DNA from 2 places in the Variovorax sp. V213 genome. Region 1 is predicted to be linked to the other one. Evidence: riboswitches for the same ligand, from Rfam matches in the RefSeq annotation. Region 1 holds a riboswitch; the other holds the start of a gene.
What was found. Region 1 has a riboswitch for S-adenosylhomocysteine ahead of ahcY (adenosylhomocysteinase). Riboswitches for the same ligand answer to the same signal wherever they lie in the genome.
Positions count from the first base shown of each region.

Region 2: linked by a shared signal. The riboswitch ahead of metH (methionine synthase) and the one ahead of ahcY (adenosylhomocysteinase) in region 1 are both predicted to bind S-adenosylhomocysteine.

Region 1 is NZ_AP028664.1:512,681-527,652, reverse strand. It holds gene ACAM55_RS02605 (OmpA family protein) at 1-177, shown strand, start outside; gene tyrS (tyrosine--tRNA ligase) at 211-1,443, opposite strand; gene ACAM55_RS02595 (peptidoglycan DD-metalloendopeptidase family protein) at 1,601-2,944, shown strand; gene ACAM55_RS02590 (anhydro-N-acetylmuramic acid kinase) at 2,998-4,128, shown strand; gene erpA (iron-sulfur cluster insertion protein ErpA) at 4,200-4,565, opposite strand; gene rpsI (30S ribosomal protein S9) at 4,742-5,134, opposite strand; gene rplM (50S ribosomal protein L13) at 5,147-5,578, opposite strand; gene ACAM55_RS02570 (23S rRNA (adenine(2030)-N(6))-methyltransferase RlmJ) at 5,774-6,730, shown strand; gene ACAM55_RS02565 (septal ring lytic transglycosylase RlpA family protein) at 6,758-7,357, opposite strand; gene metF (methylenetetrahydrofolate reductase [NAD(P)H]) at 7,447-8,271, opposite strand; gene ACAM55_RS02555 (TlyA family RNA methyltransferase) at 8,282-9,070, opposite strand; gene ahcY (adenosylhomocysteinase) at 9,070-10,509, opposite strand; S-adenosyl-L-homocysteine riboswitch at 10,576-10,644, opposite strand; gene ACAM55_RS02545 (hypothetical protein) at 10,761-11,393, shown strand; gene phaP (TIGR01841 family phasin) at 11,532-12,023, shown strand; gene ACAM55_RS02535 (peptide chain release factor 3) at 12,100-13,728, shown strand; gene ACAM55_RS02530 (HAD-IIB family hydrolase) at 13,736-14,572, shown strand; gene ACAM55_RS02525 (MFS transporter) at 14,562-14,972, opposite strand, start outside.
Region 2 is NZ_AP028664.1:4,996,285-5,011,256, reverse strand. It holds gene ACAM55_RS23620 (SH3 domain-containing protein) at 1-573, shown strand, start outside; gene ACAM55_RS23615 (LysR family transcriptional regulator) at 570-1,481, opposite strand; gene ACAM55_RS23610 (PACE efflux transporter) at 1,585-2,040, shown strand; S-adenosyl-L-homocysteine riboswitch at 2,089-2,193, shown strand; gene metH (methionine synthase) at 2,253-4,967, shown strand; gene ACAM55_RS23600 (ArnT family glycosyltransferase) at 5,020-6,834, shown strand; gene ACAM55_RS23595 (glycosyltransferase family 2 protein) at 6,831-7,808, shown strand; gene ACAM55_RS23590 (GtrA family protein) at 7,805-8,194, shown strand; gene ACAM55_RS23585 (amidohydrolase family protein) at 8,288-9,487, opposite strand; gene ACAM55_RS23580 (TetR family transcriptional regulator) at 9,442-10,194, opposite strand; gene ACAM55_RS23575 (ferredoxin--NADP reductase) at 10,210-10,983, opposite strand; gene ACAM55_RS23570 (6-hydroxynicotinate reductase) at 11,307-12,923, shown strand; gene ACAM55_RS23565 (UPF0280 family protein) at 12,927-13,829, shown strand; gene ACAM55_RS23560 (amino acid synthesis family protein) at 13,851-14,492, shown strand; gene ACAM55_RS23555 (amino acid synthesis family protein) at 14,530-14,972, shown strand, end outside.

The DNA of each region.
Region 1 (14,972 bases):
CAGAACGACATGCTCTCGCAACGCCGCGCACAAGAAGTGGCGCAGCTCTTCGTGGACAGGCAGTTTCCTTCCAAGCGCATCGAGGCCGTGGGCCGCGGCGAACGCGAACTCGCGGTTCCCACCGCGGACGAGGTGGACGAACCGCGCAACCGGCGCGTCACCATCGAAGTCCGGTGAGGTTCGCGGCTCTGCCGCGCTCCGCCCCTTCCGTCAGCCGAGGGTCACGCGCGCAAACTTGCGCTTGCCGACCTGCACCACATAGCGGCCTGCGGGCAGCTTGAGCGCCTTGTCGCCGATCACCACGGAGTCGACGCGCACGCCGCCACCATCGATCAGCCGGTTGCCCTCGGAAGTCGACGGAGCCAGCCCGGCTTGCTTGAGCAGTTGCGCAATGCCCAGCGGCGCGCCTTCCAGCGACACCTCGGGAATATCGTCGGGCACACCGCCCTTGCTGCGGTTGATGAAATCCTGCTCGGCCGTCTCGGCCGCCGCCGCGCTGTGGAAGCGCGCGGTGATTTCCTTGGCCAGCGCCACCTTCGCATCCTTGGGATTGCGGCCGGCAGCGATTTCCGCCTTGAGCGCCTCGATCCGCTCCATCGACTGGAAGCTCAGCAGCGTGTACCAGCGCCACATCAGCTCGTCGGAAATCGACAGCACCTTGGCGAACATGGTGTTGGCGTCTTCGCTGATGCCGATGTAGTTGTTCTTGCTCTTGGACATCTTCTCGACGCCGTCGAGCCCTTCCAGCAGCGGCATAGTGAGTATGCACTGCGGCTCCTGGCCGTACTCCTGCTGGAGATGACGGCCGACGAGCAGGTTGAACTTCTGGTCGGTCCCGCCCAGTTCGAGGTCGCTCTTCAAGGCCACGGAGTCGTAGCCCTGCATCAGCGGATAGAGGAATTCGTGCACCGAAATCGACTGGCCGGCCTTGAAGCGCTTGTTGAAGTCGTCGCGCTCCATCATCCGCGCCACGGTGTACTTGGCGGCAAGCTGGATCATGCCGCGGGCGCCCAGCGGGTCGCTCCACTCCGAGTTGTATCGGATTTCGGTCTTTTCGGCATCCAGCACCAGGCTGGCCTGCCGGTAGTAGGTCTGGGCGTTGGCTTCGATCTGCTCCCGGGTCAGCGGCGGGCGGGTGCTGTTGCGGCCCGAAGGGTCGCCGATGGTGGTCGTGAAGTCGCCGATCAGGAAGATGACCCGGTGCCCGAGATCCTGCAGCTGCCGCATCTTGTTGAGAACAACCGTATGGCCGATGTGGATATCCGGGGCGGTCGGATCGAGCCCCAATTTGATGCGCAGCGGCGTTCCGGTGGCTTCCGAGCGCTGAAGCTTGCGGACCCACTCGTCCTGGGGCAGCAGTTCGTCGGTGCCCCGGAGGGATATTTCGAGCGCTCGTCTTACACCATTTGACAGACTAGCGGATGTAACAGATTCGGCGTTCATAGGCTTTTTGGCTGATTTTCAGGTTGCCGAAGTTATACTCAGCCCGACCTTTCAAGCGCCGGATTCTAAGCGGCGCTTTTTTCCGCACCGCCCTGCCGCCCCATCCGCCCCGGGCTTTGCAGCGCGGATTTGCAGAACCTGAGCTGGAATTCAAAGTTTGATCAACGGCATTCTCGCCGCCGAGGAGCTACTGGCTTCTCGCGTGGCCTATACATTCCGGACCTATCCCAAGCAGATCACCGCAGTCATTGCGGCGGCCCTGCTGAGCGCCGGAACCCTGGCGGTGGCCTCTCTCGGCCCCGATGCATCCGACCTCCCGGTCCAACAGGTCCTGGAAGCGACCGCGCCCCTGTCTTTCTCCGAACAGAGCCAATCGCTCGAGAATTTCAGTTTCACACTGTTTCGCACCGACATCACGCGCTCCAGCGACACGGCCGAGGCCCTGCTGAAGCGCCTGGGCATCTCCGACCCTGCCGCCACCGCGTTCGTGCGCGGAAGCGGCGAAGCCCGCAATGCGCTGTTGGCACGTGCCGGCCGCACCATCACGGCCGAAGCCACGCAGGAAAACCAGCTCAAGAAGCTGAGCGCCCGCTGGATTCCCGACGGCGACGGCGGCTTCAAGCGCTTTGTCATCGAACGCACACCGGTCGGCTTTACCGCACTCACCGAGCGCGACACGCTGACACCGGGCTCGCGCCTGGCCAGCGGCACCATCCGCACTTCGCTGTTCGCCGCCACCGACGACGCGCGCATTCCTGACGCGGTTGCCAGCCAGCTGGCCGACATCTTCGCCGGCGACGTCGACGTGCGCTCGCTGCGCAAGGGCGACCGCTTCGCCGTGGTCTACGAAACCTTCGAGGCCGACGGGCAGGCGCTGCGCAGCGGCCGAGTGCTCTCGGCCGAATTCGAGAGCGGTGGCAAGGTGCACCAGGCCGTATGGTTCCAGCCCGCCGCCGGCCAGAAGGGCAGCTATTACCGCCCGAACGGCGACAGCCTGCGCAAGGCCTACCTGAGCTCGCCGGTCGAGTTCTCGCGCGTGTCGAGCGGCTTCGCGATGCGCATGCACCCGATCCTCAACAGCTGGCGCCAGCACAACGGCATCGACTTCGCGGCGCCCACGGGCACCGCGGTGCGCAGCGTCGGCGACGGTACGGTCGACTTCGCCGGCACGCAGAACGGCTACGGCAACATCGTCATCGTCAAGCACCGCAACAACCAGCAGACGGCCTACGCCCACCTGAGCCGGGTCGACGTCAAGGCCGGCGAAAGCATCAGCCAGGGCCAGACGATCGGCGCGGTCGGCTCCACCGGCTGGGCCACGGGCCCCCACCTGCATTTCGAGTTCCGCGTGAACGGCGAATACCAGGATCCGGCCTCGATCGCCCAGGAGGGCGGCGCTCCGATCACCGCGGCCATGCGCCCGGCCTTCGAACGCATCGCCGTGAGTGCCCGCACCGAACTGGCCGCGGCGTTCTCGGTCATCCAGGCCAGCGCGGACTGAGTTCCCGCGCAGCGGCAGCACCACGCGCGGCCCACTCGCCCGCCCAATCAACGATGGCTGCCGCCGAACTGTTCATCGGCCTGATGTCCGGCACGTCGCTCGACGGCGTCGACGGCGTCCTGGCCGACTTCTCGGACGGCCGCATCGCCGTGCGGGCCTACGCCACGGCACCTTTCCCTGATGCACTGCGAGCCGAACTGCTGGCACTGAACACCCCAGGCGACAACGAGCTGCATCGTGCCGCCTTGGCCGGCAACGGCCTGGCCCGGGTCTATGCCGGCGTGGTCGGCCAGTTGCTGGCGGACAGCGGCACCCCCGCCGGCAAGGTGACCGCTCTCGGCGCCCACGGCCAGACGGTGCGCCACCGGCCCACCGAGTTCGACGGGGTCGGCTACACGTTGCAAGTCAACAATCCCTCGCTGCTGGCCGAGCTGACCGGCATCGACGTGGTCGCGGACCTCCGCAGCCGCGACCTGGCGGCAGGCGGCCAGGGCGCCCCGCTGGTGCCGGCTTTTCACCGCGCACTCTTCGCGCGGGCCGGCGAATCCGTTGCGGTGCTGAACATCGGCGGCATTTCCAACCTGAGCCTGCTGCCCGCGGCCGACGCAGCGGGAGTTCCGGCGGTGCTGGGCTTCGACTGCGGCCCCGGCAACGCCCTGATGGATCACTGGTGCCAGCTTCATACCGGCCAGCCCTTCGACCGCGCCGGCCAATGGGCGGCCAGCGGACAGGTGTTGCCCGAGTTGCTCGCGCGCCTGAGGGCCGAGCCCTATTTTGCGAAGCTGCCGCCCAAAAGCACGGGGCGCGACCTGTTCAACCCCGCATGGCTTTCCGCATGCCTCGGCACGGCCACGGCCGCCGCGCCCGCCGATGTGCAGGCCACCCTGGCCGAATTCACTGCCAGTGTCTGCGCGGCCGATGCCCTGCGCTACGGAAACGATAGCAGGCTGCTGATTGTTTGCGGCGGCGGCGCCTTGAACGACCACCTGCTCGCCCGCTTGCGTGCGCTGCTGCCGGGCGTCGAAGTGGCCGCCTCCACCAAGCACGGCCTGCCGCCGCAGCAGGTCGAGGCCGCGGCGTTTGCCTGGCTGGCGCGCAGCACGGTACGGCGCGAGGCCGGCAGCCTTGCCAGCGTCACGGGAGCGCGCGGGGCTCGCGTGCTCGGAGCGGTCTATCCCGCGTGAGCCGAGCGGAGGCCCTGGTTCTCAACAAAAAGCCGCCCGGAGGCGGCTTTTGAAAGAACGCGAAGAGGGACTCAAGCCGAGAAGCTGGATCCGCAGCCGCAGGTGCTGGTGGCGTTCGGGTTCTTGATCACGAACTGGGCGCCCTGCAGGTCTTCCTTGTAGTCGATCTCGGCGCCGACCAGGTACTGGTAGCTCATGGCGTCGATCAGCAGCGAGACACCGTTCTTGGTCATGGTGGTGTCGTCTTCGTTCGTGATTTCGTCGAAGGTGAATCCGTACTGGAAGCCCGAACACCCGCCGCCCTGCACGAACACGCGCAGCTTGAGGTCGGGGTTGCCTTCTTCCGCGATCAGGTCGGCCACCTTGGCGGCTGCGCTGTCGGTGAAGACAATCGGTTCGGGCATCTGGGTCTGGACGTTTTCGGCAACAGCGCTCATGTGGGGTAACTCCTTGAGGGCCGGACATGCGGCCAATGAACCAATGCTACTGCAATGCCGCATTCTCGGCTGGCCGGCGTAGCGAGCACCCAATGCAAGTGGGGTCGAACATACGTCCGGCAAGCTGGGCAATGAAAAAGCCGCCCGAAGGCGGCTCTTGTCCGTAGCGAACAGTATCAGCGCTTGCTGAACTGCTTGCGGCGGCGTGCAGAGTGCAGGCCGACCTTCTTACGCTCGACTTCACGTGCATCGCGCGTGACGTAGCCGGCCTGGCTCAGCACCGGCTTGAGGCTCGCGTCGTAGTCGATCAGCGCACGGGTGATGCCGTGGCGCGTTGCGCCGGCCTGGCCCGATTCACCGCCGCCGGCCACGTTGACCATGACGTCGAAGGTTTCGGTGTTGTTGGTCAGCACCAGGGGTTGCTTCGCGATCATGATCGAGGTTTCGCGGCCGAAGAACTCTTGAATGTCCTTGCCGTTGACCGTGATCTTGCCCGAGCCCTTTTTCAGAAACACACGGGCGACGCTCGATTTGCGACGGCCGGTGCCATTGTTCCATTCACCAATCATTCTCAAGGCTCCTTACAGTTCCAGCACTTTGGGCTGTTGGGCGGTATGCGGGTGCTCAGCACCACCGTACACCTTGAGTTTCTTGATCATCGCGTAGCCGAGCGGGCCCTTGGGCAGCATGCCCTTGACGGCCTTTTCCAGGGCACGGCCTGGGTGCTTGGCTTGCATGTCGCGGAAGTTCGTGGCCGTGATACCGCCCGGGTAGCCCGAGTGACGGTAGTAGACCTTGTCGATCGGCTTGGCGCCGGTGACGCGCAGCTGGGCTGCGTTGATGATGACAATGAAGTCACCGGTATCGACGTGAGGCGTGTAAATGGCCTTGTGTTTGCCGCGCAAACGGAGAGCAACTTCGCTGGCTACTCGTCCGAGGACCTTGTCGGTCGCGTCAATCACAAACCACTCGTGCGTCACGTCAGCGGGTTTGGCGCTGAACGTTTTGGTCATGAGTTTTCTCTTGAAAAGAGGGTTTGGCGAGCCCTTTTCCACGGTCGGCGTTCCTCTGACGGGAATCTCTTAGGTGGGTTCAAAGTCTTCGCCGCGGGGCTACAAAAACGCTGCGAAGCCCGCGATTATACGAAGAATCGGCCAATCCGGGCAAATTGGAGCCTGCCGACCGCCCGAGCCGTTACCATCGACCCTATGTTCAGTTACCGCCACGCCTTCCATGCCGGCAACCACGCCGACGTGCTCAAGCACACGGTGCTGATTGCCACGCTCGACCACCTGCTTGAAAAAGAAGCAGCCCTGACCGTGGTCGACACCCACGCCGGCGCCGGCCTGTACCGGCTCGATGGGGACTACGCCGGCACCAGCGGCGAAGCGGCCGAGGGCGTGCTGCGCCTGCTGTCCGAGAAAAAAGCCCCTGCGGCAGCTGCGCCTGCACCTGCCGCGAAGTCAGCTGCCAAGAAAGCTGCGCCGGAGGCCGATGCCCCCTTGGCCGATGCGATTGCGCGCTACCTGAGCGTGATCCACGACTTCAACCCCAAGGGCGGCGCCCGCATTTACCCCGGTTCGCCTTTCATCGTGCAGCACCTGCTGCGCGACCACGACAAGCTCAAGCTGTTCGAACTGCATCCGACCGATGCCCGCACGCTGGACGCCAACATTGCGCAGCTCGAGGCGGGCCGCCAGATCGCGGTGCTGCGCGAAGACGGTTTCGGCAGCGCCACCAAGTTCCTGCCGCCGCCCTCGCGCCGCGCGCTGGTGCTGATGGATCCGAGCTACGAAATCAAGAGCGACTACGGCCGCGTGCTCGACTTCGCGGCCGAGGCGCTCAAGCGCTTTGCAACCGGCACCTACGCCATCTGGTACCCGATCATTCCGCGCCCCGAGGCGCACGACCTGCCGCGGCGGCTCAAGACCCTGGCCACCAAGGCCGGCAAACCCTGGCTGCACGCCACGCTCACGGTCAAGTCGAGCAAGCTGACCACCACGCCGACGGGCGAAACCCAGCGCCCCGGACTGCCGGCCAGCGGCATGTTCCTGATCAACCCGCCCTATACGCTGAAGCCGCTGCTGGCTGCCGCCCTGCCCCAGTTGGTGGAGCGGCTGGCCCAAGACCGGCACGCCGCCTTTTCGCTCGACGCGGGCGGCTAGGGCTCTTCGCTTTCTTCCCTGCAAGGGTTATCGGCGGCGGCGCGACGGCACGTTGACCTTGCGCGGCGCAGGTGCCGCTGCGGGGGCAGACGCCGGCGCTTGGGCATCGGCCGCCTCCACCACGGAGCCACCGCAACGCATGCCCTCGCGGTCGACGATCGTCAGCGCGACCTGCTTGATGCCGAGCCCGATCAGGCCGATGCGCTCGGCCGCGGCACGGCTCAGGTCGATGATGCGGCCCTGCGCATAGGGCCCACGGTCCGTGATACGCACCAGCACCTCGCTGCCGTTGACCAGGCTGCGCACACAGACACGGGTATTGAACGGCAAGGTCTTGTGGGCCGCCGTCAGGGCCCCCATGTCGAAGCGCTCGCCGCTCGCCGTCTTGCGCTGGTGGAACTGGATGCCGTACCAGGAGGCCCCGCCGCGCTCGAAAATCTCGCGGGGCCCGTCGCCGGGCACGCCGTCGTCGGGCCCCAGCTCGCCGCTACCCGACACGGCCAGGTCGTAGCGAACCGAAGGCACGTTGGATCGGGGCGGCGCGCCCGGAGGCACGGCCAGCTGGCGCGGCAGCGGCAGGAGTTTGCCGTCCTTGTCGGTCTGCCCGCCCTCGGTGGCGGGGGGCATGGCACAGCCGGCCAGCGCACAGGTTGCAGCCACCAGCGCGACGCGAAACGCCGTGCGCAGCGAACACCCTGCTCCTGCACGCCCCCCCTTCAACCGAGGCGCTCCAATACAGCCAGCGTCGCCGTCGACTGGTTCATCGTGTAGAAGTGCAGCGCCGGTGCGCCGCCATCGCAGAGGCGCGCGCAGAGGTCGGTCACCACGTCGAGGCCGAACGCCTTGATGGACGCCGTGTCGTCGCCAAAGCCCTGCAGCCGCAGGCGGATCCAGCGCGGGATCTCGGCGCCGCAGGCATCCGAAAAACGCATGAGCTGCGTCGAGCTGGTGATCGGCATGATGCCCGGCACGATGGGCGTGTCGAGGCCGAGCTTGCGGGCCTCGTCGACAAAGCGGAAATACGCCTCGGGGCTGAAGAAATACTGCGTGATCGCCGAATCGGCGCCAGCCTTCACCTTGGTGGCAAAGGCCTGCAGGTCGGCCTCGGGCGAACGTGCCTGCGGATGCACCTCGGGGTAGCAGGCCACCTCGATGTGGAAGTCGCGCCCGGTTTCCTCGCGGATGAAGGCCACGAGGTCGCTCGCATACAGGAACTCGCCGCCGATGCCGTAGCCGCTCGGCAAGTCGCCGCGCAGGGCGACCAGGCGCTTCACGCCCATCGCCTTGAGCTCGGCCAGCTGCTCGCGCACCGTGGCCCGCGTGGCGCCGATGCACGAGAAGTGGCTCGCGGCATCGACTCCTTCGGACAGGATCTCCTGCACCGCACCGAAAGTGCCCTGGTGCGTGGAGCCGCCCGCGCCGTAGGTGACCGAGCAGAACTCGGGCTTGCGCGCATACAGCTGCTGGCGCACCGCGCGCAGCTTGACCGCGCCTTCGGGCGTCTTGGTCGGAAAGAATTCGAAACTCAACGGAAGGCGCACTTGCGTCTCCTCAAGAACCATCCGCGCCAACAGCGCGCACGGCGTGAATGAAAAACTCACGGTTGCCGTCGCCACCGGCAATGGGGCTGTCGAACCATTGCAGCACGCGCAGGCCGAGCGTCTCGCAGGCGTCGCGCAAGCGCTTTTCGACCACCGCATACATCGACGCGTCGCGAACGATGCCGCCCTTGCCGACCTGCCCCGGCTGCAGTTCGAACTGCGGCTTGACCAGCATCAGCAGGTGGCCGTCGTCGGCCAGGAATGGCACCACGGCCGGCAGCACCAATGTCTGCGAGATGAACGACAGGTCGCCGACGATGAGGTCGAAGCGCAGTTCGGAAGGCTCTTCGCCTTCTTCTTGAAGGTCGTCTGGCGACAAAGCTCGCGCATTGACGCCCTCGATGGCCACCACGCGCTCATCCTCGCGCAACCGCGCATGCAGCTGCCCGTGACCCACGTCGACACCCACCACCTTCGCCGCGCCGCTTTGCAGCAGGCAGTCGGTGAAGCCGCCGGTCGATTGGCCGACGTCCAGGCACAGCTTGCCCGCTGCATCCACACCGCTGGCCGCCAGCGCGCCTTCGAGCTTGAGCCCGCCGCGCGAAACATAGCGAGCCTCGGCCGCGTCGTCGAGCTCGAGTTCGGCGGACTCCGGCACTTCGTCGCGGTTCTTCACGACCGAGCGCCACGCGTCCGCGGTGCCCGCATCGCGCCATCGCATGCCGCCGGCAATCAGCCGCACGGCCTGCGAGCGCGACGCGGCAAGGCCGCGTTCGACCAGCAATTGATCAGCGCGCATCAGTACCGGTACGTGTCCGCCTTGTACGGACCCGCCTTGTCGACGCCGATGTAGGCAGCCTGCTCGTCGGTCAGCTCGGTGAGCATGGCGCCGACCTTCTTCAGGTGCAGGCGCGCGACCTTTTCGTCGAGGTGCTTGGGCAGCACGTAGACCTTGCCGGCCTGGTAGGCATCGGGCTTGGTGAAGAGCTCGATCTGCGCGATGGTCTGGTTGGCGAACGACGAAGACATCACGAAGCTCGGGTGGCCCGTGCCGCAGCCCAGGTTCACGAGGCGGCCCTTGGCCAGCAGGATGATCTTCTTGCCGTCGGGGAACTTGATGTGGTCGACCTGCGGCTTGATTTCTTCCCACTCGTACTTCTCGATCGATGCGACGTCGATCTCGTTGTCGAAGTGGCCGATGTTGCAGACGATCGCCTGGTCCTTCATGGCGGCCATGTGCTCGTGGCGGATCACGTCCTTGTTGCCCGTGGTGGTCACGAAGATGTCGGCCTTGTCGGCGGCGTACTCCATGGTGACGACCTTGTAGCCTTCCATCGCGGCCTGCAGGGCGTTGATGGGGTCGATCTCGGTCACCCACACCTGGGCGCTCAGTGCGCGCAGTGCCTGGGCCGAGCCCTTGCCCACGTCGCCGTAGCCCGCCACGCAGGCCACCTTGCCGGCAATCATCACGTCTGTCGCGCGCTTGATGCCGTCCACCAGCGATTCGCGGCAGCCGTACAGGTTGTCGAACTTGCTCTTGGTGACCGAGTCGTTCACGTTGATGGCGCGGAACAGCAGCGTGCCCTTGGCGCTCATCTCGTTCAGGCGGTGCACGCCGGTGGTCGTTTCCTCGGTCACGCCGATGATCTCGGCCGACTTGCGGGTGTACCAGGTCGAATCGACCGCCAGCTTGGCCTTGATGGCCGCGTAGAGGATGCGTTCTTCCTCGCTGGTCGGATTGGCGAGCACGCCCAGGTCCTTCTCGGCGCGCTGGCCCAGGTGCATCAGCAGCGTGGCATCGCCGCCGTCGTCCAGGATCATGTTGGGGCCCTCGCCCTTCGAACCCTTGGGGCCGAAGTCGAAGATGGCGTGGGTGTAGTCCCAGTAGTCCTTCAGCGACTCGCCCTTGATCGCGAACACCGGCGTGCCGGCGGCGGCAATGGCGGCGGCGGCGTGGTCCTGCGTCGAGAAGATGTTGCACGAAGCCCAGCGCACGGTGGCGCCGAGCGCTTGCAGCGTCTCGATCAGCACGGCGGTCTGGATCGTCATGTGCAGCGAGCCCGTGATGCGCGCGCCCTTGAGCGGCTGCGCCTTCGAGAACTCTTCGCGGATGGCCATCAGGCCGGGCATCTCGGTTTCCGCGATGCGGATTTCCTTGCGGCCCCAGGCGGCCAGCGACAGGTCGGCAATCGCCTGGTCGGCGGTGGAAACGGGGGTGGGCTTGAGAACAGCGCTCATGAGAACTCCAACAAAGCTAGTTTGAAAGGTGCCACTGCGTTCGGGGAAAAGACTCACCGCGAGAACAGCGGGTGAGCGTGGTTGCGATGTGGTCCGAGCCTCACGCCTGGCGGCGCTGCAACGCTCCTCGGAACCGCGGATTGTAGACGGGGAGGCACGGCGAGCCAATCGCCGGGATATCCCACATCCCGGAAAGCGCGTTTCGGCTCCGGCGCGTACATTGATTTGCTCCCAACCACGGAAGTTCACCCATGCGCTCCAGAATCTCCCCCGTCCTGCTGGCCTCGGCCATCCTTCTTGGCGCCGGCGCGCCGGTCCTTGCCTCCGCGCAGGCGGCCTCCGATCCGGTGCGCATCCGCGGCACCATCGTCCGCGTCGACGCAAAGACCCTCGTGGTGCAAGACCGCGGCGGCGAGGTCGTCAGCCTTGCGCGGCCGGCCGACATGACGGTATCGGAGGTCTATCCCATCAAGCTGTCCGACATCAAGCAGGGCAGCTTCATCGGAACCGCCGCCATGCCGCAGGCCGACGGCACGCAGAAGGCGCTCGAGGTGGTGGTGTTCCCGGAGGCCGCGCGCGGCACTGGCGAAGGCCACCGCCCATGGGACCTGCTGCCACAGAGCACCATGACCAACGCCACCGTGGCCGACCTGGCCGCGGCGCCGAAATCGGTACGGGGCGGGCAGCAGCTTCGGCTGACCTACAAGGGCGGGGAGAAGACCGTGGTCGTGCCGCCCGATGTGCCGGTCGTGACTTTCCGCCCCGGCACCGAGTCCCTGCTGGTACCCGGCGCCAAGGTGCTGGTCAATGCACAGGAAAAGAACGGCACGCCCACGGCGCTGCGCGTCACTGCCGGGCGCAACGGCTTTGCGCCGCCGATGTAGCCCAAGGGAAATCCCGCAGGCGAATTTGTCGCCGCGGGCACCGCGGCCGAGCCGGTGCGGCGTATCGTGGCGAGGGACTTTGCCATCCGGCCGGTCCTCGTCATTCCCCCGTCCACCCGACACAGGAGATACCGCACCATGGCCACTGCCAAGAAAGCCGCCGCGAAAAAGACCACTGACAGCAGCACCAAGGCGGAGGCCCCTGGTGCCGCCGACATGCTCAATCCGATGAAGAATCTCAAGGCCATGACCGATCGCCTGCAGGAACTCAACCTGACCGGCGGCGCAGGCAAGCTGCTCGAGAGCGGCCAGAAGGACCTCCAGGCGCTGATGCAGGCCAACGAAAAGTCCTACCAGGGCCTGCAGACCGTGGTGCAGCGGCAGACCGAGATGATCAAGAACGCCATCGCCGAATGGCAGACGGCCGCCAAGGAAATGCCCGGCAAGGACCCCAAGGCCAACCTCGCCAAGCTCGACGAGCTCGGCCGCCAGTCGTTCCAGCGCGCCGTCGACGACATCAAGGAACTCGCCACCCTTGCCGCCAAGTCGCAGGCCGATGCCTTCGAACTGGTGCGCCAGCGCATCCAGGCCAATGTGGACGAAGTGACCAAGATGCTGCAGCGCAAGTAAGGCGTTTTCGACGGTGCGGACGGGCGGCCCTGGACCGCCCTTCTAAAATCGGGCATTCCCCTGCAGATTGCCCACCTTGTCTTTTCTTGCCGAAACCCGCCGCCGCCGCACCTTCGCGATCATTTCCCACCCTGACGCCGGCAAGACCACGCTGACCGAGAAGCTGCTGCTTTTCTCGGGCGCGATCCAGATCGCCGGCTCGGTGAAGGCGCGCAAGGCCTCGCGCCATGCCACGTCCGACTGGATGGAAATCGAGAAGCAGCGCGGCATCTCGGTGGCCTCGTCGGTCATGCAGATGCTGTACCGCGACCACGTCATCAACCTGCTCGACACGCCCGGCCACAAGGACTTTTCGGAAGACACCTACCGCGTGCTCACCGCCGTGGACTCGGCGCTGATGGTGATCGACGCGGCCAACGGCGTGGAATCGCAGACGCGCCGGCTGATCGAGGTTTGCCGCCAGCGCGATACCCCCATCATCACCTTCGTCAACAAGATGGACCGCGAGGTGCGAGAGCCGCTCGACATCCTCGACGAGGTGGAACGCGAGCTTGGCATGCCCTGCGTGCCCATGACGTGGCCCGTGGGCCAGGGCAAGTCGTTCCGCGGCATCATGAACCTGCGCACGCAGGCGATGACCGTGTTCGAGTCGGGCAGCGAGCGGCTGCCGCACGACTTCGAGACCATTCCGCTCTCCGAGCGCGACACGCTCACCAAGCGCTTCGGCGCCGATTTCGAATCCGCCATGGACAGCATGGAGCTGGCCACCGGCGCCTCGCCCACCTGGGACCGCGAGGCCTTCCTGGCCGGCAAGCAGACGCCCGTGTTCTTCGGCTCCGGTGTCAACAATTTCGGCGTGATGGAGGTGCTCGATGCGCTGGTCGACCTGGCGCCCTCGCCGCAGTCGCGCACCAGTACCACGATGGTCAACCGACAGCCCGTGGTGAAGGAGATCCAGCCCGAGGACAGGGACTTCGCGGGCGTGGTGTTCAAGGTGCAGGCCAACATGGACGCCAACCACCGCGACCGAATCGCGTTCGTGCGCATGGCCTCGGGCAAGTACACGCCGGGCATGAAGCTCAAGGTGCAGCGCACCTCGAAGGAACTGCGGCCCACCAGTGTGGTCACGTTCATGAGCCAGCGCCGCGAAGCGGTCGAAGAGGCCTATGCGGGCGACATCGTGGGCTTCACCACGCACGGCGGCGTGCAGCTCGGCGACACCATCACCGACGGCGCGAGCCTGCAGTTCACCGGCCTGCCCTTCTTCGCGCCCGAGCTGTTCATGACCGTGATCCTGAAGAACCCGCTGCGCACCAAGCAGCTGCAGCAGGGCCTGGCCCAGCTCGGCGAAGAGGGTGCGATCCAGGTGTTCCGCCCCGAGGTCGGCGGCCCCATGCTGCTGGGCGCGGTCGGCCAGCTGCAGTTCGAAGTGGTGCAGCACCGCCTGAAGGCCGAGTACGACGCCGACGTGCGGCTCGAAGGCTGCCAATACACCGGCGCGCGATGGATCACGGCCGATTCGCCGGCCGAGCTGCGCGAGTTCGTCAACGCCTATCCGCAGCGCATGGCGAAGGATGCGGCGGACACGCTGGCCTTCCTGTGCACCTCGCCTTACGACGTGCGGCTGGCGCAGGAGCGGTTCCCGAAGATCCACTTCCATCCACTGCGGGAGCATGCGGGGCTGGCGCTGCAAAGTGCAGGCTGAGCCAGGCATGCGCCAGTCGAGTTCCCTGCCCTCCTCGCCCCACCATCTGCTGGCGTTGTCGCAGTGGTCGAAGGCCGCACGCAGCAACCTGATCGGCGTGTTCACCGACATCGACGACACGCTCACCACCGAAGGCGCCATCACGCCCGACGCGCTGAAGGCACTGGGCGATCTCAAGGCGGCCGGGCTTCACGTCGTGGCGATCACCGGTCGGCCCGTAGGCTGGAGCGTGCCCTTCGTTTCCGCATGGCCCGTCGACTCCATCGTGGCGGAGAACGGTGCCGTCGCCCTGCTGCCTGTGCCGGGCGGCAAGCTGCAGAAGCGCCACCAGCAGGACGCGGCAACGCGCGCCGCCAATTTCGATCGGATGCAGCAAGTGCTGGCGCGCATCGAGCGCGAGATTCCGGGCGCCCGGCGCGCCACCGACTCGCCGGGCCGAGAAACCGACATCGCCATCGACCACAGCGAGTTCGTGCAGCTGAGCGAAGAGACCATCGCACACGTCGTGGCCCTGATGCGCGGCGAAGGCATGCACGCCACGGTCAGCAGCATCCACATCAACGGCTGGTACGGCGACAACGACAAGCTCGAGGGCGCGCGCTGGATCGTGCGCGAACTCTGGGGCCGCACGCTCGACGACGAGATCGACCGCTGGGCCTACGTGGGCGACTCCACCAACGACCAGCTGATGTTCCGCACCTTCGCCCACAGCATCGGCGTGGCGAACGTGGCGCGCTTCGTGCCGCAGCTGGAGTACCTGCCGCGCTACGTGACCGAGGGCGAGCGCGGCGCGGGGTTCGCCGAAGCGGCGCGCGCCATTCTCTCGGCCCGCGCTACTCGCTGACCGGCAGGCTGCGCGTGGGACGCCGCAGCGCCGCCCACTGGCTCCAGGTGCCGAAGGCTGCGATCAACAGCAGCACCGCTGCATAACCCTCTGCGGTAGCCAGCAGCCCCAGCGGTGCCACCAGGAAGCCGGCCAGCATCGCAGGCAGGCTGAACGCGAGGTAGCTCACCACGAAGATGGCCGCGAACAGCTCGCCGCGTTCGTGCGATCTGGCAAGCGGGGCCAGCGTTTGCACCAGCGCAGAGAACGCGCCGCCGAAGCCCATGCCCACCACCGCCGTGCCCACGAAGAACAACGCCAGTGATCGCGTGTGCAGCGACGCCAGCAGCAGCCCCACCCCGACCGTGATGCTGGCCATGCCGATGATGGCCGGCCGTGGCGCCGCGAAGCGCCCAAGCAG
Region 2 (14,972 bases), 810 kb from region 1:
GTGGTGCTGCCCGACGGCGGGCGCGGCTGGGTCTGGGCGAGGAGCCTCGACTACGCCTACCAGGAGCGGCGCGTACCGCTGGCGACTTATGGGGCGGTGATCGGCGTGCCGATCGTGACCTTCGTGATCGGCAGCTACTGGGCCGATTACTACCGCGACCGGCCCTGGTATGGCGAACGGCGCTGGTGGGGCAGCCGGCCGCCGCCTCCGCCGGTGCCCGGATGGCGCCCGCTGCCGCCCGTGCGCCCTGACTGGCAACCCAAGCCGTGGCCCGGCCCCGGTTTCAAACCCCAGCCAGGGCCCGGCGTCCGGCCGCAACCCGGGCCCGGCTATCGCGCGCCCCATCCGGGACCAGGCTACCGCCCGCCGGCGGACCCGGGCTTCAAGGCGCCTCGGCCCCAGCCGGCCTTCCGGCCCGGGCCACTGCCCGGCCAACCGCAAATGCACCAGGGCGGCGGACGGCCCGAGGGTGGCGGAGGCGGGCGCAAGCAGCGCGGCGATGAAGGCGGCGGCAAGGGTGGCGGCCACGGTGGCGGCGGAGGCAAGGGCGGCGGCCACGGCCATCGCGACTAGGGCGCAAGGCCCGCCGCAGCCTGGCGGTCGCGCGCAATCAGCGCCACGAAGCGCTGCGCCCCCAGGCCCAGCGGCCGCTCGCGCGACCACACCACGTCGACCCACAGGTCGAGCCCGTTGCTGAGGTTCTCGAACGGAATCTCGACCAGCGCGCCGGCGGCCACATGGGGCTTGGCAAAGTTGCGCGGCAGCCAGCCCCAGCCGAGGCCGGCGGTGATCAGGCTCAGCGCGGCCAGCGCGTTGTCGGTGCGCCAGACATGGCGCGCGAACACGAAGCGCGGGTCGCTGGTGGCCAGGTCGCGCCCCGCCACGACGATCTGCCGGGTGTTCGTGAGGTGTTCTTCCCGCAGGCGCTCGCCGGCGGCCGCCATCAGGACGGGATGGTTGGGGGCCATCACCGCCACCATGGTGTCGCTGCCGACTTCCTGAAAGCCTTCCCGCCCGTCGAGGCTCGGGCGCTCGAACACCAGCGCCAGCTGCGCGCGGCCACTGTGCAGCAGCGCCAGCGCATCGGCCTGGGGGGCGGCCAGCACCTCGACCTGAAGCAGCGGATATTCCTCGGCCAGCGCGGCCAGCGGTCCGCTCCAGGGCGCGGCCAGCAGTTCGGGCGCAATCGCCAGCGTGAGCCGGTTTTCCAGCCCCTGGGTGAGTGCGAGCGCCTGCACCTGCAACTGCTTCAGCTGGGCCGCCAGGAGCCGCGCCTGCGGCTCCAGCGATCGGGCGGCGGCGGTCGGTTGCGGTTCGCGGCCGCTGCGGTCGAACAGGGGCAGTGCCAGTTCGGCCTCGAGGTTGGCAATGGCCATGCTCACGGCCGAAGGCACCTTGTGCAGCGCGCGCGCCGCAGCCGAAAAGGAGCCGTGGTCGATCACGGACAAAAAGACTTCGACGTTGTCGCTGGAGAAGGCCATTGCCGCACCAATCTATCAATAAAACTGAAATAAGTTAACTTTTTATATCAGTTAACAACAAATAAAGTCCAGCCATCGTCTTCATTCGCCAGAGGAAAGAGCCATGCAGGGGTTTCAGCGTCGCGTCGTCTACATCACCCTTTACGAAGGGATCGCCATCGTGGCCGCCAGTGCCGGCCTGGCGCTGATGACGGACGCCGGGCTCGGCCATTCCGGCGTGCTGGCGGTGGCCGCCTCGGTCATCGCGGTGATCTGGAACCTGGTGTTCAATGCCCTGTTCGAGCGCTGGGAGTCGCGCCAGGCGGTGCGCGGGCGCAGCGTGCGCCGTCGCGTGGCGCATGCCATCGGCTTCGAGGGCGGGCTGATTGCGTTCCTGGTGCCGATGTTCGCCTGGGGCCTGGGCGTGTCGCTTTGGCAGGCGCTGGTGATGGACCTGGGGCTGGTGGTGTTCTTCCTCGTCTACACCTTCGTCTTCAACTGGGCTTTCGACCGGGTGTTCGGGCTGCCGGCTTCGGCCGCGCCCCTCGGGCCTGCGTCCGTGGCCGGGCAGGGGGCCTGAACATCCCCAACGGCCGCGGCCCTTGCCGCAGCCGGTAAAATTGCGCTCCCTTCCAAGGAGCGTTGCAGCGGCGGCCCACATCAACAGGCCCGCCGTCAGGCTTGGAAGGCGCCCTGTGGCCGGGGCGCAAGCCGCAAACGACGCTCACCTGACGTTTTTTCCTGCACAGGTGAGCCCCCATGAGCGATGTTCCCACGCCTTCCGTTCCCCCGATGAAGCTGTCCGGCCTCGAGCCGGTGGCCATCGATGCCGGATCGCTGTTCGTCAACATCGGCGAGCGCACCAACGTCACCGGCTCCAAGGCCTTCGCCCGCATGATCCTGAACGGCCAGTTCGAAGACGCCCTGGCCGTCGCGCGCCAGCAGGTCGAGAACGGCGCGCAGGTGATCGACATCAACATGGACGAGGCCATGCTCGACAGCAAGGCCGCGATGATCCGCTTCCTGAACCTGATTGCCAGCGAGCCCGACATCGCGCGCGTGCCGGTGATGGTCGACAGCTCCAAGTGGGAGGTCATCGAGGCGGGCCTGCGCTGCATCCAGGGCAAGGGCATCGTCAACTCCATCTCCATGAAGGAGGGGGTCGACAAGTTCAAGCACGAGGCCAAGCTGGTGAGGCGCTATGGCGCCGCCGCGGTGGTCATGGCCTTCGACGAAAAGGGCCAGGCCGACACCTACGAGCGCAAGATCGAGATCTGCGAGCGGGCCTACCGCATCCTGGTGGACGAGGTGGGTTTCCCGCCCGAGGACATCATCTTCGACCCCAACATCTTCGCGATTGCCACCGGCATCGAGGAGCACGACAACTACGCGGTCGACTTCATCAACGCGGTGCGCTGGATCAAGGAGAACCTGCCGGGCGCCAAGGTGTCGGGCGGCGTGAGCAACGTGAGCTTCAGCTTCCGCGGCAACGACCCGGTGCGCGAAGCCATCCATACCGTGTTTCTGTACCACGCGATCAAGGCGGGCATGGACATGGGCATCGTCAACGCCGGCATGGTGGGCGTGTACGACGACCTCGAGCCGACCCTGCGCGAGCGCGTGGAAGACGTGGTGCTGAACCGCCGCCCCGACGCCGGCGAACGCCTCGTCGAAGTGGCCGAGACCGCCAAGAGCGGCGCCAAGGACGACAGCAAGAAGCTCGAATGGCGCGGCACGCCGGAACATCCGGTGCACGTGAACCAGCGCCTCTCGCACGCCATGGTGCACGGCATCACGGACTTCATCGTGGAGGACACCGAGGAGGCCTACCAGCAGATCCTCGCCAAGGGCGGCCGTCCGCTGCACGTGATCGAAGGGCCGCTGATGGACGGCATGAACATCGTGGGCGACTTGTTCGGCCAGGGCAAGATGTTCCTGCCGCAGGTGGTCAAGTCGGCGCGCGTGATGAAGTCGGCCGTGGCCCACCTCATTCCCTACATCGAGGAGGAAAAGCGCCAGGACGAGGCCGCGGGCCGCGACGTGCGCACCAAGGGCAAGATCATCATCGCCACCGTGAAGGGCGACGTGCACGACATCGGCAAGAACATCGTCACCGTGGTGCTCCAGTGCAACAACTTCGAGGTGGTGAACATGGGCGTGATGGTGCCGTGCCACGAGATCCTCGCCCGGGCGAAGGTCGAGGGCGCGGACATCGTGGGCCTGTCGGGCCTCATCACGCCCAGCCTGGAAGAAATGCAGTACGTGGCCGGCGAGATGCAGAAGGACGATCACTTCCGCATCAAGAAGATTCCGCTCCTGATCGGCGGCGCCACCACCAGCCGCGTACACACCGCCGTGAAGATCGCGCCGCACTACGAAGGCCCGGTGGTCTACGTGCCCGATGCTTCCCGCAGCGTGAGCGTGGCGCAGTCGCTGCTGTCCGAGCAGGCCACCGCGTACATCGACGAGATCAACGCCGACTACGAGAAGGTGCGCACGCAGCACGCCAACAAGAAGCAGGTGCCGATGTGGCCGCTGGCCAAGGCGCGCGCCAACAAGACGCCGATCGACTGGTCCGGCTACACGCCGCCCGCGCCCAAGTTCATCGGCCGCCGCGTGTTCAAGAACTTCGACCTGACCGAGCTCGCCAAGTACATCGACTGGGGCCCGTTCTTCCAGACCTGGGACCTGGCGGGCCCGTTCCCGGCCATCCTGAAGGACGAGATCGTCGGCACCGAGGCCGTGCGCGTGTATGCCGACGGCCAGCGCATGCTCAAGCGCCTGATCGAAGGCCGCTGGCTCAGCGCCAGCGGCATCGTCGGCTTCTGGCCCGCCAACACGGTGAACGACGACGACATCGAGCTCTACACCGACGAGACGCGCAGCGAGGTTGCCATGACCTGGTACGGCATGCGCCAGCAGACCGAGAAGCAGGTGATCGACGGCGTGATGCGGCCCAGCCGCTGCCTGGCCGACTTCGTCGCACCGAAGGACAGCGGGCTGAAAGACTATGTGGGCGTGTTCGCGGTCACGGCGGGCCTGGGTGTCGAGAAAAAAGAGAAGTATTTCATCGACGATCTCGACGACTACTCCGCCATCATGCTGAAGGCCCTGGCCGACCGGCTGGCCGAGGCCTTTGCCGAATCGCTGCACCATCGCGCGCGCACCGACCTCTGGGGCTATGCGCCCTACGAGGGTTTGAGCAACGAGGACATGATCGCCGAGAAATACCGCGGCATTCGACCCGCGCCCGGCTACCCCGCCTGCCCCGACCACAGCGTGAAGCGGCCGATGTTCGACCTTCTGGGTTGCGCGGACATTGGCATGACGCTGACGGAAAGCCTCGCTATGATGCCCGCCGCCAGCGTGAGCGGCTTCTACCTGAGCCACCCCGAGTCGACGTACTTCAACGTCGGCAAGATCGGGCACGATCAATTGCAGGACCAGGCGGCACGGCGCCGGACGAGCGAATCCGACCTCGAGCGCCTGCTGGCGCCGAACCTTTGAACCTGCCGGCCGGCATGGCCGACCGGCGCCGGGAGTTGTTATTCAGAAGTTGATGTTTGCCGCCGCGCACTACGCGGCACTGGCGGTCTTTGTCATTGCCTGCTGGGGTTTCGGACGCGCGCTGCTGGCGCGCCTTTCGCCGCCGCCACGCCGGGACGCCTGGCTCGAATCGGCGATGGCCGCGACCCTGGGCGTCGGCCTCTTCATCTGCGCCTTCCAGGTGCTGGCGATCTTCGGCGCGTTCAAGGTCGGCGCGACGGTGACGCTGATCGCCGCCGGCTTGGTGGCCGCCGCCCTCCAGCTGCGGCCCGGGTGGCGCGACGTTCGCACGGTTCGCGCTGCGGCTGTGGCCTCCGCCGCGCCATGGACCCGCGCCGACAAGATCGCGGCCATCGCGCTGGGCCTGGTGGCGCTGCCCGCGCTGGTCGCGCCGCTCGCGCCGCCCGCCGCCTTCGACGAGCTGATGTACCACCTGCCCTATGCGCGGCAGGTGGCGCAGCAGGGCTCCCTGGGCATCCACGAGTGGCTGCGCTACCCCTGGTTTCCGTACAACTACAACCTGCTGTATGCCGCCGCGCTGCAGGTGGGCGACGACGTGCTGCCGCATTTTCTCAATGCGCTGGCGGGTGTGCTTTCGGCGGTCATGGTCCTGCGCCTCGGCATCCAGCACACGAACCGGCTCACGGCCTTGATCGGCACGGCCATCTGGGTCGGCATCGGCGACTATTCGAATGCGCTGATCGACATGGGCGTGGCGCTCTTCGTGCTCGGCGCCTGCGTGGCGCTGTGGTGGTGGCGCGAATCGCAGCCGGTGCAGGGCGGCATGCGCTGGCTCGGCCTGGCGGCGTTCTGCCTCGGCGTGGCCGCGGGTTCGAAGTACCAGGCACTCACCTTCCTGCCCCTGGTGGCCCTGTTCGTCGTCTGGCACGAGCGCCGGCCCAAGGCGTGGGCGCTGGCGCTCATTTGCTTCCTGGTTCCGTGCGTGTACTGGTACGCCCGCAACGCCATCATGACCGGCGATCCGTTCAACCCCATCGGCGCGCGCGTGTTCGGTTTCACGGAGTGGATTCCGGCCGACTACGTGCAGCAGGTGGCCGACGTGCGCGACCATGCGGCGCGGCCCAATGCGCTCATCTGGGCCGTGTTCCTGGCACCGTTCAGCATGCTGTGGAAGCGTTCGGCCGCCGTGCGCGCGGCGGGCTGGTTCTGCTTTTATTCCGTGGCCGTGTGGATCGTGACCTCGCGCTATCCGCGCTATCTCATGGCCTCGTTTCCACTGCTCGCGCTGATGGCGGCCATCGGCTGGCAGGTGCTGTTCGGCTGGATTGCCAAGGGCGTGCGCCGCGCGTTCGGCGGCAAGGGGGCGACGGCGACCGCCGAGGATGTGCCGGCCGCCGCCTCCACCGGGCGTCTGGGCCTTGCCGGCGACTGGATCGTCGTGCTGCTCGTGGCCGCGCTGGCCGCCGTGTCGTTGCGGCAGACGGCGGTCAAGGTGGCGATGATCTCGCCCACGCCCGAAACCCGCGAAGCCTTCCTGCGCCAGCACGTGCCCGGCTATGCCGCCATGGACTACCTGCGCCAGCATGCCGACGGGCGCGTCTACCAGATTGCGCTGAACGAGGCGATCTACTACGGCCCCAATCCGATCTGGGGCGATACGCTCGGCCCGTGGCGCTACCGCGATTTCCTGCTGCTGCCTCCGGGCGACATGGCGGTCAAGCTCGCCCGGCTGGGTTTCACGGCCATCGTCATGCCCACGTCGATGGTGCCCACGCTCGCTACCCGGCCCGGCTTCGACCAGCATTTCGCCCTGCTGTACGAGAAAGACGGCGGCCGGGCCTATCGCATTATTTCGACCGCACCATGACCGACGACAACCAATCCGCCGCAGCCCGCGCACCGATACGCATCGCAGCGGTGATCCCCTGCTACAACGAGGCGCTGTCGATCGCGCAGGTGGTCGCGCAATTCCGCGCGGCGCTGCCGGAGGCCGAGATCCACGTCTTCGACAACAACTCCACCGACGACACCGCCGCCATCGCGCGCGCGAGCGGCGCTTTCGTGACGCACGTGGCGGCACCCGGCAAGGGCAACGTCGTGCGGCGCATGTTCGCCGACGTCGAGGCCGACGTGTACGTCACGGTCGACGGTGACGCCACATACGACGTGGCCAGCGCACCGCGGCTGGTGGAAACGCTGGTGCAGGGCAACCTCGATATGGTGGTGGGCTGCCGTGTCGACGACGGGCGGAACGCGCTCACCTACCGCGCCGGCCACCGCTTCGGCAACCGGATGCTCACCGGCGCCGTGGCGCAGCTTTTCGGCGGCGGCCTGACAGACATGCTGTCGGGATACCGCGTGTTCTCGCGCCGCTATGCCAAGTCGTTTCCGGCCCTTTCGCACGGCTTCGAGATCGAGACCGAGCTCACGGTGCACGCACTCGAGCTGCGCATGCCCCATGCCGAGCTCGACACCGCCTACAGCACGCGGCCTGAGGGTTCGCACAGCAAGCTCTCGACCTACCGCGACGGCTGGCGCATCCTCCGGACCATCTGCAAGCTGTTCATCAGCGAGCGGCCGCTGCAGTTTTTCACGATCCTTGCGGCGCTGCTCGCAGTGGGTGCGATCGCGCTGGCCATTCCGCTGCTGATCACCTACCTGCACACCGGCCTGGTGCCCCGGCTCCCCACGGCGGTGCTGTCGACCGGCGCCATGCTGGCCGCCATGCTGTCGATGGTCTGCGGCGTCGTGATGCACGCCATCCGGCTCGGCCGCCGCGAGGCCAAGCGGCTGCGCTACCTCGCGATTCCCGGCGTCGGGCAGTTCCGCCGCACGCCATGAAGGCGGGCCGCGAGTTCCTGGCGTTCGCCATCGTCGGCGCGGCGGGATTCGTGGTCGACGTGGCCGTGCTATATCTCGCGGCGCCCTTGCTGGGCTGGTACGGCGCGCGGGTGCTGTCGTTTCTTGCGGCGGCCACGGCCACCTGGGCGCTGAACCGGCGCTACACATTCAGCGGCCGGCGTTCCGATGCTTCGGTGCTGCGCGAGTACCTCGGCTACCTCGTGACCATGCTGGGGGGCGCGGTCGTGAACTATGGCGCCTACGTGCTCGTGCTGCACTGGGCTTCGGGTCCCTGGGCACCCGCGGCCGGCGTGGCGCTGGGCAGCTGCGCGGGACTGGTCGTGAACTTCCTGTCGGCGCGCTACCTGGTGTTCAAGGCGCGATAGATGCCGGCGGAGATCGGCGCCGACGCTGCATGGGCGCTGCTGACCCTCACCCTGGCCCTCTCCCGGAGGGAGAGGGGACAAGGCGGGCGCTGCTCAGTGTGCGCCTGACACCACCACCGGGATTTCCGTCGCCGGCGGCGTGTTGCGGCTGCGGCCGCAGCGCACGATGCCGTCGATCATCACCATGCCCACGCCCGGAATGTCGCCGAGCTGCACGCTTTCGAGCAGGCCCGGCGCCGGCGAATGCTGCGCGCGGTCCATGAAGACGAAGTCGGCGTCGCGGCCCACCTCGATCAGCCCGCAGTTGAGCTTGCGGATCTTCGCCGTGTTGCCGGTGGCAAAGCAGAACACCAGCTCCGCCGGAATGTTGGCGATGGACGACAGCATGGCCACCATGCGCAGGATGCCCAGCGGCTGCACGCCCGAGCCGGCCGGGCCGTCGGTGCCCAGAATCACGCGGTGCGGGCACTTGAGTTCGAGCGCGGCCTTGGCCGCGGCTATGGCGACCTTCTCGTTGCCGTTGTGCACGATCTCGATCGCACGCGAGCTCTTCTCGCACAGCTCGCACACATGCGCCTCGGGCAGCGAGGTGTGGCCGCCGTTGATGTGGCCGATGATGTCGGCGTCGGCCTCCAGCACCACGTCCTTGTCGATCAGGCCGGAGCCCGGAATCGACGGGCCGCCGGTGTGGATGGTGCTCTGGATGCCGTACTTGCGCGCCCAGGCCACCATTTCCTTGGCCTCGTAGCCGGCCTTCACCGAGCCCAGGCCCACTTCGCCGAGCAGGCCCACGCCGGCTTCGGCGAGCTCCTTGAAGTCGCTCTCGACCATGCCCTTCTCGATGACCGGCGCGCCCGCCAGCACCTTCACGCCGCCGGGACGGAAGTTGTCGAACGCGCGCTGCGCGGTGATGGCCAGCGCCTTCAGGCCCACGATGTCCTTCGGGCGGCCCGGCAGGTGCACCTCGCCGGCCGAGATCATGGTGGTCACGCCACCGTGCATGGTGGAATCGATCCAGCCGATCTGGCCCTGGCGCGGCGTCCAGTCGCCGAACACCGGGTGCACGTGGCTGTCGATCAGGCCCGGCGCCACGCAGGTCTGCTTCGCGTCGATGACGGTCTTCGCGCCTTCGAGGTCGCAGTCTTTTTCCTTGCCCACCTGGACGATGAGGCCGTCGTTCACCACGAGGGTGTCGGCGTCGAGGATGGGCTTGTCGATGTCGCCCGAGAGCAAGAGGCCGATGTTCTTTATGACGACCTTGCCCGACTTTGCGCCGGCTGCGATTTCTGCCATTTCGTGGTGTCCTCGTGGGGTGGGGTGTTGTCTTGTATGTCGTCCGAGCGCACGGTGCGCAGCACGGTCTCGATCACGAAGTCTTCCCAGTGCGTGATGGCCTCGGGCGATTCCAGCGGCTCGCCCAGGAATGCGGTCAGCGTGTGCCGGTTGGAGGTGTAGAAATAGCCGGTGGACGCGATCAGCAGGTAGATGTCGCGCGCCACGAGATCTTTGCGGAACAGGCCCTGGGCTGCGCCGCTCGCGAGGATCTCGGCAATGATGGCCACCGCCCGCGACGAGTACTCGCGCGCCCGCAGCGACTTCGAGATGTGCCGGCCCTTATGCAGGTTCTCGGTGTTCAGGAGCGTGACGAACTCGGGGTTCTTGCGGTAGTAGCCCAGCACGAAGCGGATCACCTCGGTGAGCGCCTCCACGGGCCGCGAGGCATCGAGCGCAATGGCGGCCTCGGCATCGTCCATGCGCTTGTAGATGCCTTCGAGCACTGCGATGAAGAGGCCTTCCTTGCTGCCGAAGTAGTAGTAGATCATCCGGTCGTACGACTTGGCCGCCTTGGAGATTTTCTCCACGCTGCCGCCGTCGTAGCCGTACTTGGCGAACACCTTGGTCGCCGCCTTCAGGATGCTGTCGCGCGTGGCCTGCGCCGCGGCCTCGCGAACGCCGGTGCGGCGCTGGGGCTTGGTGCTGGCGGAGCGGCTGTCGGCCATCGTGCGCGGCGCCGGCTACTTTTCCGCGAAGGCGCGTTCGACCACGAAGTCACCTGGTGTCGAGGTGTTGCCTTCCTTGAAGCCGCGCCCCTCGAGGATGTGCTTCAGGTCCACCAGCAGGCCGGGGCTGCCGCACAGCATCACGCGGTCTTCCACCGGGTTGAGCGGGGGCAGGCCGAGGTCGTCGGTGAGCTTGTTGGTCGCGATCAGGTCGGTGATGCGGCCCTGGTTGCGGAACTCCTCGCGCGTGACCGTCGGGTAGTAGAGCAGCTGCTTGGCGACCATCTCGCCGAGGAATTCGTGCTTGGGCAGGTGGTCGGTCACGAGGTCGTGATAGGCCAGCTCGTCCACCTGGCGCACGCCGTGCACCAGGATGACCTGCTCGAACTTCTCGTAGGTGTCGGGGTCGCGGATGATGCTCATGAACGGTGCGAGGCCCGTGCCCGTGCCGAACAGGTACAGGCGCTTGCCCGGCAGGGTGTAGTCGATCAGCAGCGTGCCGGTAGGCTTGCGGCCCACGATGATGGTGTCGCCCACCTGGATGTGCTGCAGCTTCGAGGTGAGCGGGCCTTCTTCCACCTTGATGCTCAGGAACTCGAGATGCTCCTCGTAGTTCGGGCTCACGATGCTGTAGGCGCGCAACAGGGGCTTGTTGTTGACCTTCAGGCCGATCATCGTGAAATGACCGTTCGAGAAGCGCAGCGCCGGGTCGCGCGTGGTGGTGAAGGTGAACAGGCGGTCGGTCCAGTGGTGGACGCTCAGGACGCGTTCTTCGCTGAATGCACTCATACGGAACTCAAGAGTTGGTTGAAACAGTGGAAAGTGGCTGGGCCGAAATGCACGCCCCTGGGGCGGCAGCCTTCGGCCGGCTGCGAACCCTCCATTGTCGTTGGTCGGAAATACCCCCGGCGGATACCGCGAGAAAACACCATTGCAAGCATCGGGCCTGTTTGCTACATTGACCGCGAATGTAGTGAACGCAACATGAAAGTGTAGGGAATGCTACACAAACGGAAGGCGGCGCACAAGCGGGCAGACGGCACGTTTGTTGCAACCCTTCGCAGACCGAGATTCCCGACGCCCCCCGCACCACACGCCCACGAGACCGCCCGATGACAGAACACACCAAGACAGACGGACTGCCCGGCATGGACATGCCGCTGGTTGCCGACGCCGGCGGCGGCGCCTTCGGCAAGGCGCCGCCGCGCAACGAGCGCATGAGCACTGCCAAGGTCGAGTGCAACGCCTGTCCGGTGCTGTGCCAGATCTCCGACGGCCGCACCGGCGCCTGCGACCGCTATGCCAACAGGGAGGGCGTGCTGGTGCGCGTCGACCCCGTGGTCCTGCTGCGCCGCGAGATCGCGACCGAGGCCCCCGTGCTGGTGCCCTTCGACCGGCCCGCCGCCGAAAAAGCCGAAGCCGGCGCGCCCGACTGGAGCGGCGACCTGCTGCATGCCGACGAAGTCTTCGTGACTGGCGTGGGCTCGTCCACCACCTACCCCGACTACAAGCCGGCCCCATTCATCGTCGCCTCGAAAGCCCAGGGCGTCGACATGGTCACCGTCGTCACCGAAGGCATCTTCAGCTACTGCAGCTTCAAGGTGAAGATCGACACCGACCGTTTCCTCGGCTCCGAGCAGGCCAACGTGCGCTACCGCGGCGAAGTGGTCGGCCACGTCACCACGGCCGAGTACGGCTCGCAGATGCTCTCGCTCGGCGGCGTGCACCACCTCACCGGCGGCAGCAAGAAGGAAGGCCGCATGACGGCCGAGCTGATGCAGCTGCTGGGCAACAAGAAGGCGGTGGAGTGCACCATCGACGGCGGCTCCACCCTCGTCATCCAGGCTGGCAAGGCGCCCATCGTCAACGGCGTGGAAGAGCAGCGCATGCGCGTGGGCTGCGGCTCGGCGGCGGTGGGCATCTTTGCGCGCCAGTTCGCAGGCGTGGCCGACGAGGTGGTGGTGGTCGACGACCACATCACCGGCGTGCTCACCGAACACCAGGCCGGGCGCTGCCTCGACATGGCGCCTTCGGGCATCCAGATGCTGGGGCGCAAGTCCACGCCGGGGCGCTACTTCCAGGTGGCGAACCCGGGCAACGGCTGGGGCGGCACCGACATCGCCGATCCGCTCTCGATCATCGAGGGCTGGGAAGAAGGCGTGGCGCGCCCGGGCCTGCGCCTCCTGATGACGTCGACCACCGGCGAGCACGCGCAGTGGTATGTGCTGGACGACGCATTGAAGCCCGTCGAGCAGCCCATGCCCGCCGACGTGCGCCGCATCGTCGAGCGCATCGGCGAGAACTGCGAACCGTCGCTGTGCACCGTGCTGTTCCTCGGTGGTGCGGGCGGGTCCTTGCGCGCCGGCGTGACCGAAAACCCCGTGCTGCTGACGCGTGCCATCAAGCGCGCGCTCGTCAACGTGACCTGCGGCGGCGCGCCGGCCTATGTGTGGCCAGGCGGCGGCATCACCGTGATGGCCGATGTCATGCGCATGCCCGACAACAGCTTTGGCACCGTGCCCACGCCGGCCATCGTGGCGCCCATCGAGTTCAGCATGCGGCGCGATGACTACGAGGCGCTCGGCGGCCACATGGAGCACATCTTCTCGCTCGAGCAGGCGCTTGCGCGCGGCGCGTGGCAGGAAGACGGCGCTCCCTTGGCGCGCCAGTGGGTCGTCATGGACGACGCCAATCCGTGGCCGCTCGGCCAACCACCCATGCTGGGTTGAACCATGACCGCCCAACGCGCCGCGCTCGACAAGAACCGCTGGCACTTCAACCACGGCCCGATCGACATCGTGGCCGAGGCGCATGGCGACCCCTACGCCGTTGCTGCCGCGCACGACGCGGCGTGGGCGCGCTTCGGCCATGTGCTGAATGAGCTGGTGCGCGAGTTGCCGCTGCTGCGCCTGGCTGCGAGCGACAACATGCGCCCGCGCGGCGTGGTCGGCAGGCGCATGTGGGATGCCTGCGCCGCGTTCTCGCCGATGTTCATCACACCCATGGCGGCCGTGGCCGGTTCGGTGGCGCAGGAGCTGATCGCGTTCTACGACCGCCCCGGCATCGAGCGGGCCTGGATCAACAACGGCGGCGACATTGCGCTGCACCTCGCGCCGGGGCAGTCGGCACGCGTGGGCGTCTATGCCGACCTGGCGCGCTTCGACTGGCGGGGCACCGGCATTCTCACGACCGACGGCCAGTTCGAAATCAGGGCCGAGCAGCCGGTGCGCGGCGTCGCCACCAGCGGCTGGCGCGGCCGCAGTTTCTCGCTGGGCATTGCCGACAGCGTGACCGTGCTCGCCGCCACCGCGGCCGAGGCCGATGCCGCCGCCACCGTGATCGCCAATGCGGTGGATGTGGACGATGCCGCCATCCAGCGGCGCCCGGCCAGCGAGTGCAAGGACGACAGCGACCTGGGCGACCTCCTGGTCACGGTCGACGTGCCGCGGCTGGCGTCTTCGCAGGTGAAAAGCGCGCTGGATACGGGCGCCGTTTGCGCCAAGGTCCTGCAGAAAGGCGGGCTCGTCTGGGCTGTCCTGCTCGTTTGCCAGGGTCAGTGGCGACTTGTTGAACCCTTATGCTCGAAGGCGCTGTCAAAATCGCCGTCCGGTGCAGTTGGTTCAGTATTTGCTTAACGAAAAGCAAGGTTCTTTTTCATGATCGATATACGCCGCGTCTTCACCCATGTCGAGCACATCCACCACGAGTTCGGGCCGCGCGCCAGGACCCCGTTGGTGCGCGGTGCCATCGGCGCGGTGCTGACCAATCCGTTTGCGGGCCGCTACGAACCCGACATCCTGCCGATGATGGCGCTGCTCGACCCCGTGGGCGTCGACATGGCGCACAAGCTGCATGCCGCCATGGACGTGCCGCTCGAGCAGATCGCCACCTACGGCAAGGGCGCCATCGTCGGCGCCGCCGGCGAACTCGAGCACGGCGCGCTCTGGCATGTGCCCGGCGGGTACGCCATGCGCGAGCTGCTCGGCTGGAAGGGCGACCGCGCGGCCTACACCGCGGGCAAGGCCGAGGAAAAAACCGGCCAGCCCGGCAATGCGCTGTCCATCGTGCCCTCGACCAAGAAGGTCGGGCCGCCCGGCGCCGCGCTCGACGTGCCGCTCACCAACATCAACGCCAGCTACGTGCGCGGCCAGTTCGACGCCATCGAGGTGCGGGTGCCCGGCGCGCCCGCGGCCGACGAGATCGTGTTCATCCTGGCCATGAGCACCGGCTATCGCATCCATGACCGCGTGGGCGGTCTTCGCGCCGAAAACATCAGCAAGTGGGACGGCCTGCGCTGAGCCGCCGCACAGAGACAAAAGAAGGAACATCCAAGCCATGACTGCCAACATCCGAAAGCTCGTGATCCAGGTCGACGAGACCCGCAAGGAAATGGGCCAGGCCATCGATCCGCCCACGCGCCGCGCCGTCGCCATCGCGGTGATCGAGAACCCCTACGCGGGCCGCTTCAGCGAGAACCTCGACGAGCTGATCGCCATCGGCGAAGAGCTCGGCGCATTGCTGGGCCAGAAGGCCGTGAAGGCGCTCGGCATCGAGCCCGGCCAGGCGCAAAGCTACGGCAAGGCCGCCATCGTCGGCGAGAGCGGCGAGCTCGAGCATGCCGCAGCCATCCTGCACCCCAAGCTCGGCGCGCCGTTGCGCGTGGCGGTTGAAAAGGGCGCGGCACTCGTGCCCTCGGCCAAGAAGCGCGGCACGCTGGGCACGGCCATCGACGTGCCGCTCGGCCACAAGGATGCGGCTTTCGTTCGCAGCCATTTCGA